Regions from separate parts of the Murimonas intestini genome, predicted to be linked through region 2. Evidence: predicted binding sites of a transcription regulator. Region 2 holds the regulator's gene; the other holds the start of a gene.
What was found. The regulator Rex, encoded in region 2, represses fermentation and respiration genes when NADH is low (regulators of the CRP and FNR family bind a similar motif). The targets are predictions, from matches to a motif close to ATTGTTAANTANTTAACAAT.
Positions count from the first base shown of each region.

Region 1: a site for Rex is predicted at 5,241-5,260, ahead of NSB28_RS03325 (acyl-CoA carboxylase subunit beta). Genes of this name have one in related genera too.

Region 1 is NZ_JANKBI010000001.1:711,088-718,240, forward strand. Features, by position in the region: gene NSB28_RS03305 (oxaloacetate decarboxylase subunit alpha) at 1-1,307, opposite strand, end outside; gene NSB28_RS03310 (sodium ion-translocating decarboxylase subunit beta) at 1,367-2,515, opposite strand; gene NSB28_RS03315 (biotin/lipoyl-containing protein) at 2,532-2,906, opposite strand; gene NSB28_RS03320 (OadG family transporter subunit) at 2,925-3,698, opposite strand; gene NSB28_RS03325 (acyl-CoA carboxylase subunit beta) at 3,713-5,149, opposite strand; gene NSB28_RS03330 (D-alanyl-D-alanine carboxypeptidase family protein) at 5,300-6,688, opposite strand; RNA gene rnpB (RNase P RNA component class A) at 6,871-7,153, opposite strand, start outside.
Region 2 is NZ_JANKBI010000001.1:427,936-435,088, reverse strand. Features, by position in the region: gene NSB28_RS02055 (NADP-dependent isocitrate dehydrogenase) at 1-449, shown strand, start outside; gene NSB28_RS02050 (ABC-F family ATP-binding cassette domain-containing protein) at 476-2,404, opposite strand; gene NSB28_RS02045 (aspartate kinase) at 2,583-3,902, shown strand; gene NSB28_RS02040 (redox-sensing transcriptional repressor Rex) at 4,039-4,686, shown strand; gene NSB28_RS02035 (NAD(P)H-hydrate dehydratase) at 4,769-6,286, shown strand; gene alr (alanine racemase) at 6,304-7,153, shown strand, end outside.

The DNA of each region.
Region 1 (7,153 bases), 280 kb from region 2:
GCATATGTGAGTACATCTTCATCCTGTTCTTTCCACTGGGACATCTCTGCTTCAATTTTGTGTAACTCTGGTTCTAAGAGATCTGCTGGGCGGCAGGTAATCGGCTGCTTGTCGCCAATACATTTTTTCTGTACTTCCGGGTTAAACGGCTTTGCTGTTGCGCCGTATTCGCCTGAAAGGACAGCCTTTGTCTCTTTTGTTACCATCTTATAACGCTCACCCATGATTACATTGAATACAGCCTGTGTACCAACGATCTGGGATGACGGTGTTACAAGAGGAGGCTCACCTAAGTCTTTACGTACTCTCGGAACCTCTTCCAGAACCTCATAGTACTTATCTTCAGCATGCTGTTCTTTCAGCTGGGATGTCAGGTTGGAGAGCATACCACCCGGTACCTGATATAACAGGGTCTTGATGTTAACACCCAGGTTCTTTGGATTCAGAAGCCCTGAATCAAGAGCCTCGTCTCTCATCGGCCTGAAGTAATCAGCGATCTCTGCCAGAAGATTCTGGTCAAATCCGGTATCATACGGCGTACCCTTAAAGGTCTCTACCATAACCTCTGTAGCCGGCTGTGAAGTACCCATAGCAAACGGTGACATAGCTGTGTCGATAACATCCACGCCTGCCTCAACGGCTTTCATGTATGTCATGGAAGCTACACCAGATGTATAGTGTGTATGCAGCTGGATAGGAATGCTGACTGCTTTCTTTAACTCAGTTACAAGTTCTGTCGCATGGTAAGGTACAAGAAGGCCTGCCATATCCTTGATACAGATGGAATTAGCTCCCATCTCCTCGATATTCTTAGCCAGCTTGATCCAGTAATCCATTGTGTAGGCATCACCTAATGTATAGGAAATAGCTACCTGCGCATGTCCCTTTTCCTTGTTTGATGCGCTTACAGCTGTCTGCAGATTTCTGATATCGTTCATACAGTCGAAAATACGGATTATATCAATACCATTGGCGATAGATTTCTGTACGAAATATTCTACCACATCATCTGCATACGGACGGTATCCTAAGATATTCTGTCCGCGGAAAAGCATCTGCAGCTTTGTGTTTTTAAATCCTGCACGGAGCTTGCGGAGCCTCTCCCATGGATCTTCCTTCAGGAAACGAAGGGATGCATCGAAGGTAGCACCGCCCCAGCACTCTACAGAATGATATCCGACTTTATCCATTTTATCCACGATGGGAAGCATCTGCTCTGTTGTCATTCTCGTGGCAATCAGTGACTGATGGGCATCACGGAGTACTGTCTCGGTAATTTTAATTGGTTTCTTTTCTATTTCAGCCATTATAATTCGAACCTCCTTATTATTTTATAGCTGCGAGCCTGCGGGCCCCGCCTTTTTTGTTAAACTCCAAAAATAGCCATGAATGTTCCGGCCGCCACAGCTGTACCGATAACGCCCGCAACATTCGGTCCCATTGCATGCATGAGAAGGAAGTTGGTAGGATCTGCCTCCGCACCGACCTTCTGCGATACACGGGCCGCCATAGGAACAGCAGACACTCCGGCGGAACCGATCAGAGGATTGATCTTTCCGTGGGTCAGCTTGCACATAAGTTTTCCGAGCAGTACACCTCCGGCAGTACCGCAGGCGAATGCTGCAAGACCAAGTGCAACGATCTTAAGTGTATCCAGGTTTAAGAAAGCTTCAGCGCTTGTAGAAGCACCGACAGAAGTACCAAGAAGGATAACTACGATGTACATAAGCGCATTGGAAGCTGTCTCTGAGAGCTGCTTAACAACGCCGCACTCACGGAACAGGTTACCAAGCATAAGCATACCAACAAGCGGTGCTGTTGTCGGCAGTATAAGACATACTACAACAGTGATGATGATAGGGAAGAGGATCTTCTCTAATCTGGAAACAGGACGAAGCTGTTCCATCTTAATTTTTCTTTCTTTTTCTGTTGTCAGAAGCTTCATAATCGGAGGCTGGATGATCGGCACCAGTGACATATAGGAATATGCTGCCACTGCGATCGGCCCCATCAGTGTAGACTGTCCGAGCTTTCCTGCAAGGAAAATAGAAGTCGGGCCGTCTGCGCCGCCGATAATTGAAATAGCTGCTGCTGCTTTTCCATTGAATCCCATAAGGATTGCAAGGAAATATGCGATGTAGATACCAACCTGCGCTGCCGCACCCATGATAAAGCTCTTAGGATTCGCGATCAGCGGACCAAAGTCAGTCATTGCACCTACGCCAAGGAAAATCAATGACGGAAGTACACTCCACTCATCTAAGATGTAAAAGATATGAAGAAGCCCTGCCACTCCATTGGAACTCTCTTCTGCGCTTGCAAAAATACCCGGGAAGATATTTACAAGCAGCATACCAAATGCAATCGGAACCAGCAAAAGCGGTTCGAATCCTTTCCTGATGGCCAGGTAAAGGAACACGAAGGCAACGAGAATCATTACATAGTTGCCCCAGGTCAGATTGAAGAATGCCGTTTGATGGAGTAGGTTAGACAACGTATCAATAACGTATGACATTTTTCTACCTCCAATATTAGTTCATTGATGCTAATGCGTCACCTGATTCTACTGCATCACCTACTGCTACATCAATGCTTGCGATTGTTCCGTCCTGAGGAGCCACTACAGGGATCTCCATCTTCATAGCTTCCAGGATCATGATGTTTTCTCCGGCCTTTACAGCCTGTCCTGCACTTGCTTCTATCTTGCATACCTTACCCGGTACAGAAGCTGTTACCTTAACTGCGCCTGCTCCGCCTGCCGCTGCCTTCGGTGCCGCTGCAGGAGCTGCTTTCGGAGCTGCCTTTGGCGCTGCTTTTGCCGCAGGAGCTGCCGCTGTGCTTCCTGTTCCTTCTTCAACAGTTACATCATATGCTGTTCCATTAACAGTAATTGTATAATTCTTCATGATAATATCCTCCTAATATCAGGCCTTCTGCCATTTTTTACGGTTTGCTTTTTTAATAGAACGAACTACAAAACCATCTGTAGAAGTATTCTCAGATGCTGCGATTGCTGCTGCAATAACTGCAACCAGCTCTCCGTCATCCACAAGCTCTTCCTCTTCTTCCACTGCAGGTATTTCTGCAGCTGCAGGAGCCTTCGGCTCTTCTTTGATCTCTTTTTTCTTTCCAAAAGACTCTGTAAGCTTAGGAATATACTTGAACAGAGAAATGAGGAAGCTCAGGAACAGAAGCATTAAAAATACAATGACTATACCCATGACTGTATTTAAAGCCGCTCTCTCCAGCATAACAGACATTGGATAGTCAACATTAAACGTCATGCTGGTGGCTGTAACGCTGTTCAGATTAGAAAAGTCCACAACCAGCTCCACATCTGCATCCATCTTCTCAAAGAAAGCTTTTGTAGTGATTGTGATAATCTTATTTTTCACTTCATAGGACTGTTCACCTGACTCTTTATAAGCTCCCAGCTCTTCTTTTACGCCCTGCCATGACTGGATACTGCCTGTCGTGAATTCATCATTCAAAGTCAGATAATATTCCATAGCAGCATCATCCATTGATGTGACGCTCTCAATCATTCCTACTGCCGAACTTTCAAAAGAAGCAATCTGCTCTTGGCTCAGGCCGCTGTTATTTTCTGTGCTCTCTGTCTTCTGTCCGCATGCTGCGAAAACGCTCATGCTTACAAGCAGGCATACGACAAGTAACAGACTTTTCAGTTTTCCCTTCATATTATTCACCTCTCTTAAACCGTGCCATGTTTTTTGCTCGGGCGGTCTTCTCTTTTCGTGAATAACATTTCAAAAGCTCCGATCACATATTTTCTGGTATCTTCTGCCTCGATCAGAGTATCTACATATCCGCGTCTTGCTGCTGCCATGGCGCTTTCCTGAGCAGAAGCATATTCTGCCGCCTTTTCATTCAGAAGGGCTGCATCTGCATCAGGATACATGATCCTGGCTGCTTCTCTTGCATCCATCATACCGATCTGTGCATTGCCCCAGGCATAAGTCATATCTGCTCCCAGCGCTTTGCTGTTCATGACTGTATAAGCACTTCCGAAAGCTGATCCGATAACCACATTGACCTTCGGGACTGTAGCATTTGCAAAAGCATATGTCAGTTCTGCCACTGCAGAAGCAATGCTTCTCTCAGAATGCATATCAGCTTTAAAGCCCTTCACATTTGTCAGAGTAAGTACAGGGATTTCAAAAGCATCGCAGAATTTAACAAATTTTGCTGCTTTTCTGGCTCCCTTTGTAGTCAGCACGGCGTCGTATTCTGCTGTCTTATTTCCTTCTGCGTCATACACTTCTGTGCGGTTTGCCACAGCGCCCACTGTCATGCCGTTTAATTTGATAAAACCTGTCACCATCTCTTTTGCATAGGAAGCTTTCACTTCTACAAAAATATTATCATCTGAGATATTTGAAAGAAGGATCGAAGTATCGCCTGATGCGTTCGCCAGATCCGGGCAGACTCTGTTCAGATCATCTGTACACTCTTCATATGATGCATCATCCTCATTGTTAGACGGAAGCATGCATACCAGCTGGCGGATCTGTCCGAAGATATCCTCTTCACTGCCAGTAAAATCAACAGTACCTGCCTCTTCGCTCTGGAACTTTGCAGCTGCTGTATCGCATTTGTCCACGCGGTTATTATCAAGCGCATTTGGAGAGTTTACGAATAATTTAGCTTTGCTGTCCTCCATGAAAGTAAAATCTGTCAAAGCAGAACCTATAGTCATTCCGCCTCCGCATGTTCCGAAAACAGCTGTGATCTGCGGGATCACTCCGGAAGCCATTGCCTGCTTCAGATAAATCTCACCAAACGCGTTCAGAGCGTCTGTAGCTTCCTGAAGCCTTAATCCTGCACAGTCAACGAGACCAATGACAGGCGCCCCCATCTTCATAGCCATGTCATAGATGCCTGCGATCTTCTTTGCGTGCATCTCGCCGATAGAACCTCCTAAAACAGAAGCGTCCTGGCTGTAGACATATACAAGATTACCGTCAATCACACCGTAACCTGTAATAACGCCATCTGCAGGAGTTTCTTTTTCCTGCATGTTGAAATCAGTATTTCTGGCAGTTACACTTCCGCCGATTTCAACAAAACTGTTCTCATCAAGCAAAGACGCTATTCTTTTGCCTGCTAAGCTTTGTGCTGTATCACTCATTTTTCAGCCCTCCATTTTTATATTTTTAATAAAGTAAACCAATTTTCTGCCGATTATAATTGTATCTTGTTTCTCAAAAAATAGCAAGCGTTTTGTCATTATTTTAACAATTTTTTCCCGTAAATTGCCGTCAAAAAATGATGAAAGCCATCAGCCGGTCTTCTTCATCAGGGCATATTGTTTCATGATTTGCTCAAAGCACCACATAAAATCTATCTTTTCCACAGCATCCTTTGTAACTACCGCTTCCTCATATATCAGCTCATCACCCAGGTAATACCTGACACTGCCAACCTCCGCCTGCGCCTCCACAGGAGCTTTAAGCCCGTCACACACATCACATTCCACCCGCACCTGTTCATTTTTTCCAAGGAGCAGCCCTTTTTCCAGCTCTTCTCTCCTGCCACCCACACTCCCCGGCTGCCCGTTTTCACCGGGATCCGCGCCTTCTTTCTCCTCCCGGGCGATCTCACTTTTAAGGCCTGCTTTTACAAATACCTGCCTGCCCGGCCAGCCGTCATCCGTTATCCCATCCTCAACCGGTATATCGGCTATCTCCTGTTCCTCCCACACCTGCCGGTATTCATAATTCTCCAGTCCATATGTCATCAGCTTCTTCGTATCGCTCCACTTATATGTTTTATTATTGGGCCACCCGCAGGCCAGCAGCGCTACAATAAAAGTCCTGCCGTCCCTGTTCAGGGCCCCCACATAGCAGTAGCCCGCCTTTCCTGTAAAACCTGTTTTTCCCGACAGCGCCCCGTCCATCATGCGCAGGAAGGCATTGTGGTTATTGCAGGAAAAGCTCCTGCTGCCCGCCAGGTCTGTAAAACTGTAGGAGACTGTCTGGGTGATTTCCAGAAACTCGTCCTTTTTAGGGGAGTCCATGATACAGTATTTCATGATATGGGCCAGGTCTTCAGCTGTTGTACTGTGCTCCCCTGTCTCATCCTGGGCATCCAGCCCGTTTGGGGTAATGAAATACGTATTCTCACACCCAAGTTCCCTGGCCTTTTCATTCATCAAGGCAGCAAAGCCTTCTACGCTTCCTCCTATATGCTCGGCGATCACTACAGCGGCATCATTGTGGCTCTCCAGCATAAGAGAATACAGAAGATCTTTCAGACGGAATTCTTCACCTGAGGATACGCCAAGGTGCACCTGGGGCATAGACGCCGCATAGGAGGAGGCTGTGGCAGTATCCTCCATATTTCCCAGTTCAAGTGCCAGGATACATGTCATGATCTTTGTTGTGCTTGCCATAGGCTTCTGCTCTTTTCCGGCCTTGGAAAAAAGCACCCTGCCGGAGTCACCATCGATCAGAACTGCTGACTGGGCATAGAGGGACTGCAGCTCCTGCGGTACTTCCGCCTGGTTTTCTGCTGTCCCGGCAGCCTCCTCAGTCCCGGCGGCCTCACCAGCCCCGGCACCCTCTTTTGCCTCTTCCCACACGGCGCTCCCCTGAACAAACCTGCAGGGTACTGTCATAAGTATCATACATGCTGCAGCAGCCGCTGCCGCTCTTTTCCATTTTTTCAAAAAGACTCCTCCTCGCTCATGATATCTGAGTCTGTATCATGTTTGAGTCTATGCCAAAATACGAGATTTTATACTCCAAAAAGCCCCCTCAGGTATTTGTATTCCCTGAGGGGGCCGGGTCTTTCTGTTCAAGAATGCCCCGTCATTCTCGCTACGGAGCGCGCATCATACAGATGCATAACATAATAAGCGGGACGGTAAGCCGGGTTATGTCGTGAATGGCCATCTATCTAGGCCTGATGTCGCCACCAGGCTCGAGCGACCTACCTAAAGCTGACGGGCCGCCATATGCTTTTGTTCGGTCTTGCTTCGGATGGGGTTTACATATGCCCTCTCTGTTGCCAGAGAGGCGGTAGTCTCTTACACTGCCCTTCCAACCTTACCGGTCTCCCGGCGGTATATTTCTGTTGCACTATCCTTAGAGTTGCCTCCACCGGACGTTATCCGGCATCCTGCCCTGTGAAG
Region 2 (7,153 bases):
GTGTCATGAAGTCAGAAGGCGGATATATCTGGGCATGTAAAAATTATGACGGCGATGTTATGAGCGATATGGTATCTTCAGCGTTTGGATCTCTTGCCATGATGACCTCCGTACTCGTATCTCCGGAAGGCAATTTCGAGTATGAAGCAGCACATGGAACAGTGCAGAGGCATTATTATAAGCATCTGAAGGGCGAGGAGACATCTACCAACTCTGTGGCAACTATATTTGCATGGAGCGGCGCTTTGCGCAAGCGCGGAGAACTGGACGGCATTCAGGAGCTGATGGATTTTGCGGATAAGCTGGAAGCAGCTACTATAGAGACGATTGAGGACGGGAAAATGACAAAAGACCTTGCACTCATCACTTCGATCCAGAACCCGGTTGTATTAAACAGCCAGGACTTTATAAAGGCAGTCAGGGAGAAACTGGAAGAAAAATTGAAATAAAGGCAAGAGTTAGAAGAGCTGGCAGATTATTCCGCCAGCTCTTCCCATTTCTCATACAATTTTTCTAACTCTTCATTAATAGCCGTCTTTTCATTATTCAGCTTCAGACACTCAGCTACGTTCGTAAAGATTTCTTCCTGGGTCATAAGCGTATCGATCTCGCTGTCTCTTACTTCCAGCTGGTGGATCCGTTCTTCGGTCCTTTTAAGTTCATTCTGGCGTTTGCGTATCCTCGCCTGCTCTTCCTTTTTCTGCTGCCAGTCTGATTTAGAGTCAGGACTTCCTGTATTCGGCGTGGCAGCGCCGTCTGATGAACCGGCGGAGCCCTCTTCTATATACAGAGAGGCCATAAGTTCTTTTTTCTCCAGATAATAATCATAATTTCCAATATAATTAAGCAGTATATTTCCAGTAAGCTCCAGGATCCTTGTGGCAGTCTGGTTGATAAAATAACGGTCGTGGGAGACATACAGAACTGTTCCTGTATACTGGTTTATAGCGTTTTCCAGGATCTCTTTGGAGACGATATCCAGGTGGTTTGTAGGCTCGTCGAGTATGAGGAAATTGGCCTCAGAGAGCATCAGCTTAGCCAGGGAGACACGTCCCCTTTCACCGCCGCTTAAATCCCGCACCAGCTTGAATACATCATCACCTGTGAAAAGGAAGGCAGCCAGCACGTTTCTGATCTCTGTGTTATTCATATTTGGATATTCATCTGAAATCTCTTCAAAAAGCGTCTTTTCCATATGAAGGACATGGTGTTCCTGATCATAATATCCGATATGGACCTTGCTGCCAAGTGTGAAGGAGCCGGAGTCTGCCGGGATCACACCGTTGAGTATTTTCAGAAGGGTAGTCTTGCCGGTCCCATTGTTGCCGATGATGGCGACTCTCTCCCCGCGTTTGATCTCAAAGTTCAGATCTGTGAAAAGCGTATTGTGGTCAAAGGATTTGGAGAGATGCTCTGCGGTCAGTACATCATTTCCGCTGGTGATACGTGGTTCCAGGTTTAGATGTATCTCTGAACTGACCTCTGTGGGTTTATCCAGGACCTCGATCTTATCCAGCATCTTCTCACGGCTCTCAGCACGCCTAATGGATTTTTCCCTGTTAAAGGAGCGCAGCTTTGCGATGACCTCCTCCTGATGTTTGATTTCCTGCTGCTGGTTTAAGTAAGCTTTCATCTGGATATCACGCAGCTGCTTTTTCTTCTCGGCGTATTGAGAATAGTTGCCGAGAAAGGTCGACACACAGCCGTTGTCGATCTCGATCACCTTTGTAACTACCTTATTCAGGAAGTATCTGTCATGGGCAACTATGATCACGGCTCCGCTGTAATTGAGCAGATACGTCTCCAGCCAGGCGATGGAATTCATGTCCAGGTGGTTGGTAGGCTCGTCGAGAAGGATGATGTCCGGTTTGGAGAGCAGCAGCTTGCCAAGAGCCACCCTTGTTTTCTGACCGCCTGAGAGGGTGTCCACGTGCCTGTCGAAATCCTCCGGGCCAAAACCAAGGCCCTTTAAGACGCCTGTGACCTCACTCTTATATGCATAGCCATTCTGCCTTTCAAATTCAGTCATCAGCCTGTTGTAGATCTCCAGCAGTGATGTGAGGGCTTCTCCTTCCAGCTCTTTCATATCGTGCTCCATGCAGCGGAGCCTCTTTTCCATTTCTATGATATCCTTTTTGACCTCCAGCAGCTCCTGGTAGATGGTATTTCCTGAAGAGACGGCCTCATGCTGGGCCAGATATCCGATGGTCTTTCCTTTTGAGAGAATGACTTCACCGGAGTCCGCCGGCAGCTTATTCATAATAATTTTTAACAGTGTGGATTTTCCGGCTCCGTTTATGCCGACTATGGCTGCTTTTTCCCTGTCTTCTATATGAAATGAGGCGTTTTTTAATATTTCATCTGTGGCAAAAGCCTTACAGATGTTCTGACATGCTAAAATCATGAGTGTTTCACCTGTTCCTTTATCTATAATAGTGCTTCAGAGTTCATTATAACGAAAAATATGATTTTTTCAATTAAAATTTTGGATGGCCCGCATAAATTTTTTCTGGACTATTGAAAAAAAGTGCGATAAGATATTTTTAATTCGCAATATGAGGATTTAGAGGAGGAACTAACTTATGAAAAAAGTAGTGAAGTTTGGCGGAAGCTCACTGGCAAGCGCTGAACAGTTTAAAAAGGTGGGCGATATCATACGTTCAGACGAAGGAAGAAGGTATGTGATCCCTTCCGCACCGGGTAAGCGCTTTTCAAATGATATTAAAGTGACAGATATGCTCTACGACTGTTATGAGACAGCAGTATCCGGCAAAAAATTCGCACAGAAGCTGGAAAAGATAAAAGAACGCTATGAAGAGATCATTAAAGGCCTTGATCTGACCTTGTCACTTGATGATGAGTTTGCCAGGATCCAGGAATCTTTTTTGGCAAAGGCAGGCAAGGACTATGCTGCTTCCCGGGGAGAATATTTAAATGGTATTGTCATGGCGGCATATCTTGGATATGAATTTGTAGATGCCGCGCAGGTCATTTTCTTTGACGAAGAAGGCAATTTTGATGCCGTAAAGACAGATAAAGCGCTTGCAGAGAGGCTGCAGGACGTGGAAAGGGCAGTTGTGCCGGGATTCTACGGTGCCATGGAAAATGGCTGCATAAAGACCTTTTCAAGGGGAGGCTCTGATGTGACAGGGTCCATCGTGGCCAAAGCTATCAGGGCAGACCTCTATGAGAACTGGACAGATGTTTCGGGATTCCTTGTTACTGATCCTCATATTATCGAGAATCCCGAGGTGATTGAGACCATCACTTACCGTGAGCTCAGAGAGCTGTCATACATGGGAGCTACAGTGCTTCATGAGGACGCCATATTCCCGGTCAGGAAAGAAGGCATTCCCATTAATATCCGCAACACGAACGCACCTGATGAAAAAGGGACTCTGATCGTAGAGAGTACCTGCAGGAAGCCTAAATATACGATTACCGGAATTGCCGGCAAGAAGGGTTTTGCATCCATTAATATAGAAAAAGATATGATGAATGCAGAAGTGGGATTTGGAAGAAAGGTTCTGGGAGTCTTTGAGGATAACGGTATTTCCTTTGAACATATGCCTTCAGGCATTGATACTATGACTGTCTACGTACACCAGTCTGAATTTGAAGAGAAGGAACAGAAGGTCCTTGCAGGGATCCACCGAGCTGTCCAGCCTGATTCTATTGATCTGGAGTCAGACCTGGCCCTGATTGCGGTTGTGGGCCGCGGAATGCGGGCTACAAGAGGGACTGCAGGCAGGATATTTTCAGCCCTGGCACATGCAAATATCAATATCAAGATGATAGACCAGGGTTCCAGCGAGCTTAATATTATCATTGGTGTACGCAATGAGGATTTTGAGACAGCAATAAAAGCAATTTACGATATATTCGTGACTACACAGCTTTAATGCTGAATTATAACAGCGCTTTGCGGAACAGTGGAAGGCTAAACTGTTATATAAAAATGTCACCTCAGGCTTAAAATGTTTGACATTAAATTATCATTCTAATATAATGGGTATAGCGAAAGAGGTGATATAATAAATGGAAGAGAAGGAAATCTCTAGGGCCGTCATTAAAAGGCTGCCGAGATATTACCGGTATTTGGGAGAGCTGCTGGAGAGCGGTGTGGAGAGGATTTCTTCAAATGAACTCAGTGAGAGGATGCAGGTGACTGCCTCGCAGATACGTCAGGACCTGAACAATTTCGGAGGCTTCGGCCAGCAGGGATACGGCTATAATGTAAAATTTTTGTATCAGGAAATTGCTAAGATACTTGGTCTTGATAAGACATATAATATGATTATCGTGGGAGCCGGAAATCTGGGGCAGGCCCTGGCAAATTACGTAAAGTTTGAGAAGAGCGGATTCCTGATCAAAAAACTCTTTGATGTGAATCCCAGGCTGCATGGCATGACGGTCAGGGGCATTGAGATACGGCTGATCGATGAGCTGCCCGAATACCTGCAGGAGAATGAGATACATATTGCAGCGCTTACCCTGCCAAAGGCAAATGCCAGAGAGATGGCGGAGCTGCTGGCTGAGAATGGGGTCAAGGCTATCTGGAATTTTGCACATACGGATCTGCACCTGCCGGAGGATGTGATCGTTGAGAACGTGCATCTGTCGGAGAGCCTTATGCAGTTATCTTATAACATCAGCAGATATGAACGCGACCATAATAAGAAATAGAGAACGAAGGTGTACGTATCAGGACAGGGTTCTGTCTTGGTGCGTATATTTGCGTTAGAGAAAGGAAGCAGGAGGTGATAAGGTGAGATACCTTGTGAATTCTGAAGAGATGAAGCGGTGCGACGGAAATACCATAAATGAATTCGGGATGCCTTCCCTTGTACTGATGGAGCGGGCCGCTCTGGCCGTATATGAAGAGCTGGTGAGCGGCGGCTTTGATCTGTCCCGGGTCCTGGTAGTGTGCGGGTCCGGCAATAACGGCGGCGACGGTTTTGCCATTGCCAGGCTTCTCCATCTGAGCGGGAAGAGGGTTGATGTGCTTTTTGCAGGAAAGCCGGAATCTCTTACCGAAGAAACGCAGATACAGAAGAAAATCTGCGAAAATTATGGTGTAAATGTTGGCAGTAACTTGAACATAAGTGAATATACTAGTATAGTAGATGCGCTCTTTGGGGTGGGGCTGTCCAGAAATATAGAAGGAAGGTACGCGGCATTGATCGGGGATATCAACCGGTCGGGCATTCCTGTACTGTCGGTGGATATCCCTTCAGGGATATCAGCTGACAGCGGCCACGTTATGGGTACTGCAGTTAAAGCAGCCAAGACCGTCACCTTTGCTTTTGAAAAAATAGGCCACATTCTGTATCCGGGAAGTGAATACTGCGGAGAGCTGAAGCTTTGCGCCATCGGAATAGATGACCGGGGATTTATGGGGCAGGTTCCCGGGGCTTTTACCTGGGAAGAGTCAGATATACCAAAGCTTCTCCCGGAAAGGAAGGCATATTCCAATAAGGGGACTTACGGACGGGGGCTTTTAGCTGCAGGCAGCAGGGATATGGCAGGCGCTGCCTGTCTTGCCGGCAAGGCAGCGTATAAAACAGGGACAGGTCTTGTGCGCATCTACTCAGAGGACTGCAACCGTCAGATATTACAGACACTCCTGCCTGAAGCGGTGCTGACCTCCTACCGGAAGGGTGAGGAGGGGGCAGCCCTGGCGGATGCGCTGCAGTGGGCAGATGCATGCGCCGTGGGGCCGGGTTTGTCTGTATCCTCTGAAAAACTGGAAATCCTGCAGACGATCATCAGGTCCGGAGATATTCCTGCAGTCCTGGATGCGGATGCGCTGAATCTTCTGAGCGTCCACATGGAGCTGCTAGAGGGACACAGACAGCCTCTTATACTGACACCGCATATTGGAGAGATGGCGAGACTGACAGGGATCAAGAAGGAGGAGCTGATCCTGGACCTGCCTGGATACTGCCATGATTTTGCCAGAAAAAATAATGTGGTCTGTGTCCTTAAGGATGCCAGGACAGTAGTATCAGATGGAAAGAGTATATACATAAATACAAGCGGAAATGACGGCATGGCTGCAGGCGGTTCCGGTGATGTGCTCTGCGGGCTGATACTGGGGCTGCTGGCTCAGGGAATCCCTCCCTTCAGGGCTGCAACAGCCGGGGTGTACCTGCACGGACTCGCCGGGGATGATGCAAGGCGGCGCTGCGGAGCAAGAGGAATGCTTGCAGGCGATATAGCTGAATCAGTGGGGGCGGTCATGTCATGGGATACAGAAGATGGAAGGGCCTCACAAGCAAAATAACAGGAGAACAAAAAGAGATGAAAAAACACAGCAGGGTCTATGCCGCTGTCGACATGGATGCCATAGCAGAGAATTTCAGGCAGATGAGGGAAAATATTAACAGGGATACTAAGATGATCGCAGTGATCAAAACGGACGGTTACGGGCATGGGGCCATACCTATAGCAAGAATGGCAGAGCAGTATGACTACATATGGGGTTATGCGGTGGCCACGGCGGAGGAAGCCCTGGAGATCAAAAAAGCGGGGCTTTTAAAGCCTGTATTGATTTTGGGGTATACTTTTGAAGAAGATTATGCCCGCCTGGTACGCCATCAGATAAGGCCGGTAGTATTTAAGCTCTCCACTGCAGGGAAGCTCTCAGAGGAGGCCTGCAGGCAGAACAAAGTGCTTCCCATCCATCTGGGCCTGGATACAGGGATGAGCAGGATAGGATTTCCTGACACGGCTGAAAGCATCGACATTATACGGAAGATCACTCAGATGCCTGGGATCGTTATCGAAGGGATATTCACCCATTTTGCAAGGGCGGATGAGTCAGACAAGACAAATGCCAGAAAGCAGCTTGTACGTTACCTGGAATTTACAGGAAAGCTGGAAGAGATGGGTATCCATATACCTGTACGCCACTGTTCCAACAGCGCCGGTATACTGGAAATGAGGGAGGCTAACCTGGATGCAGTCAGGGCGGGGATCACCATATACGGGATATATCCCTCAGAGGAGGTATCACGTGAAAGCCTGCCCCTCATGCCTGCCATGGAGCTGAAAAGCCATATCGTATACATTAAAGAGCTGGAGGAGGGAGTTCCTGTAAGCTACGGGGGAACCTTTGTCACAAGCAGGAGGACGGCGGTGGCAACCATAC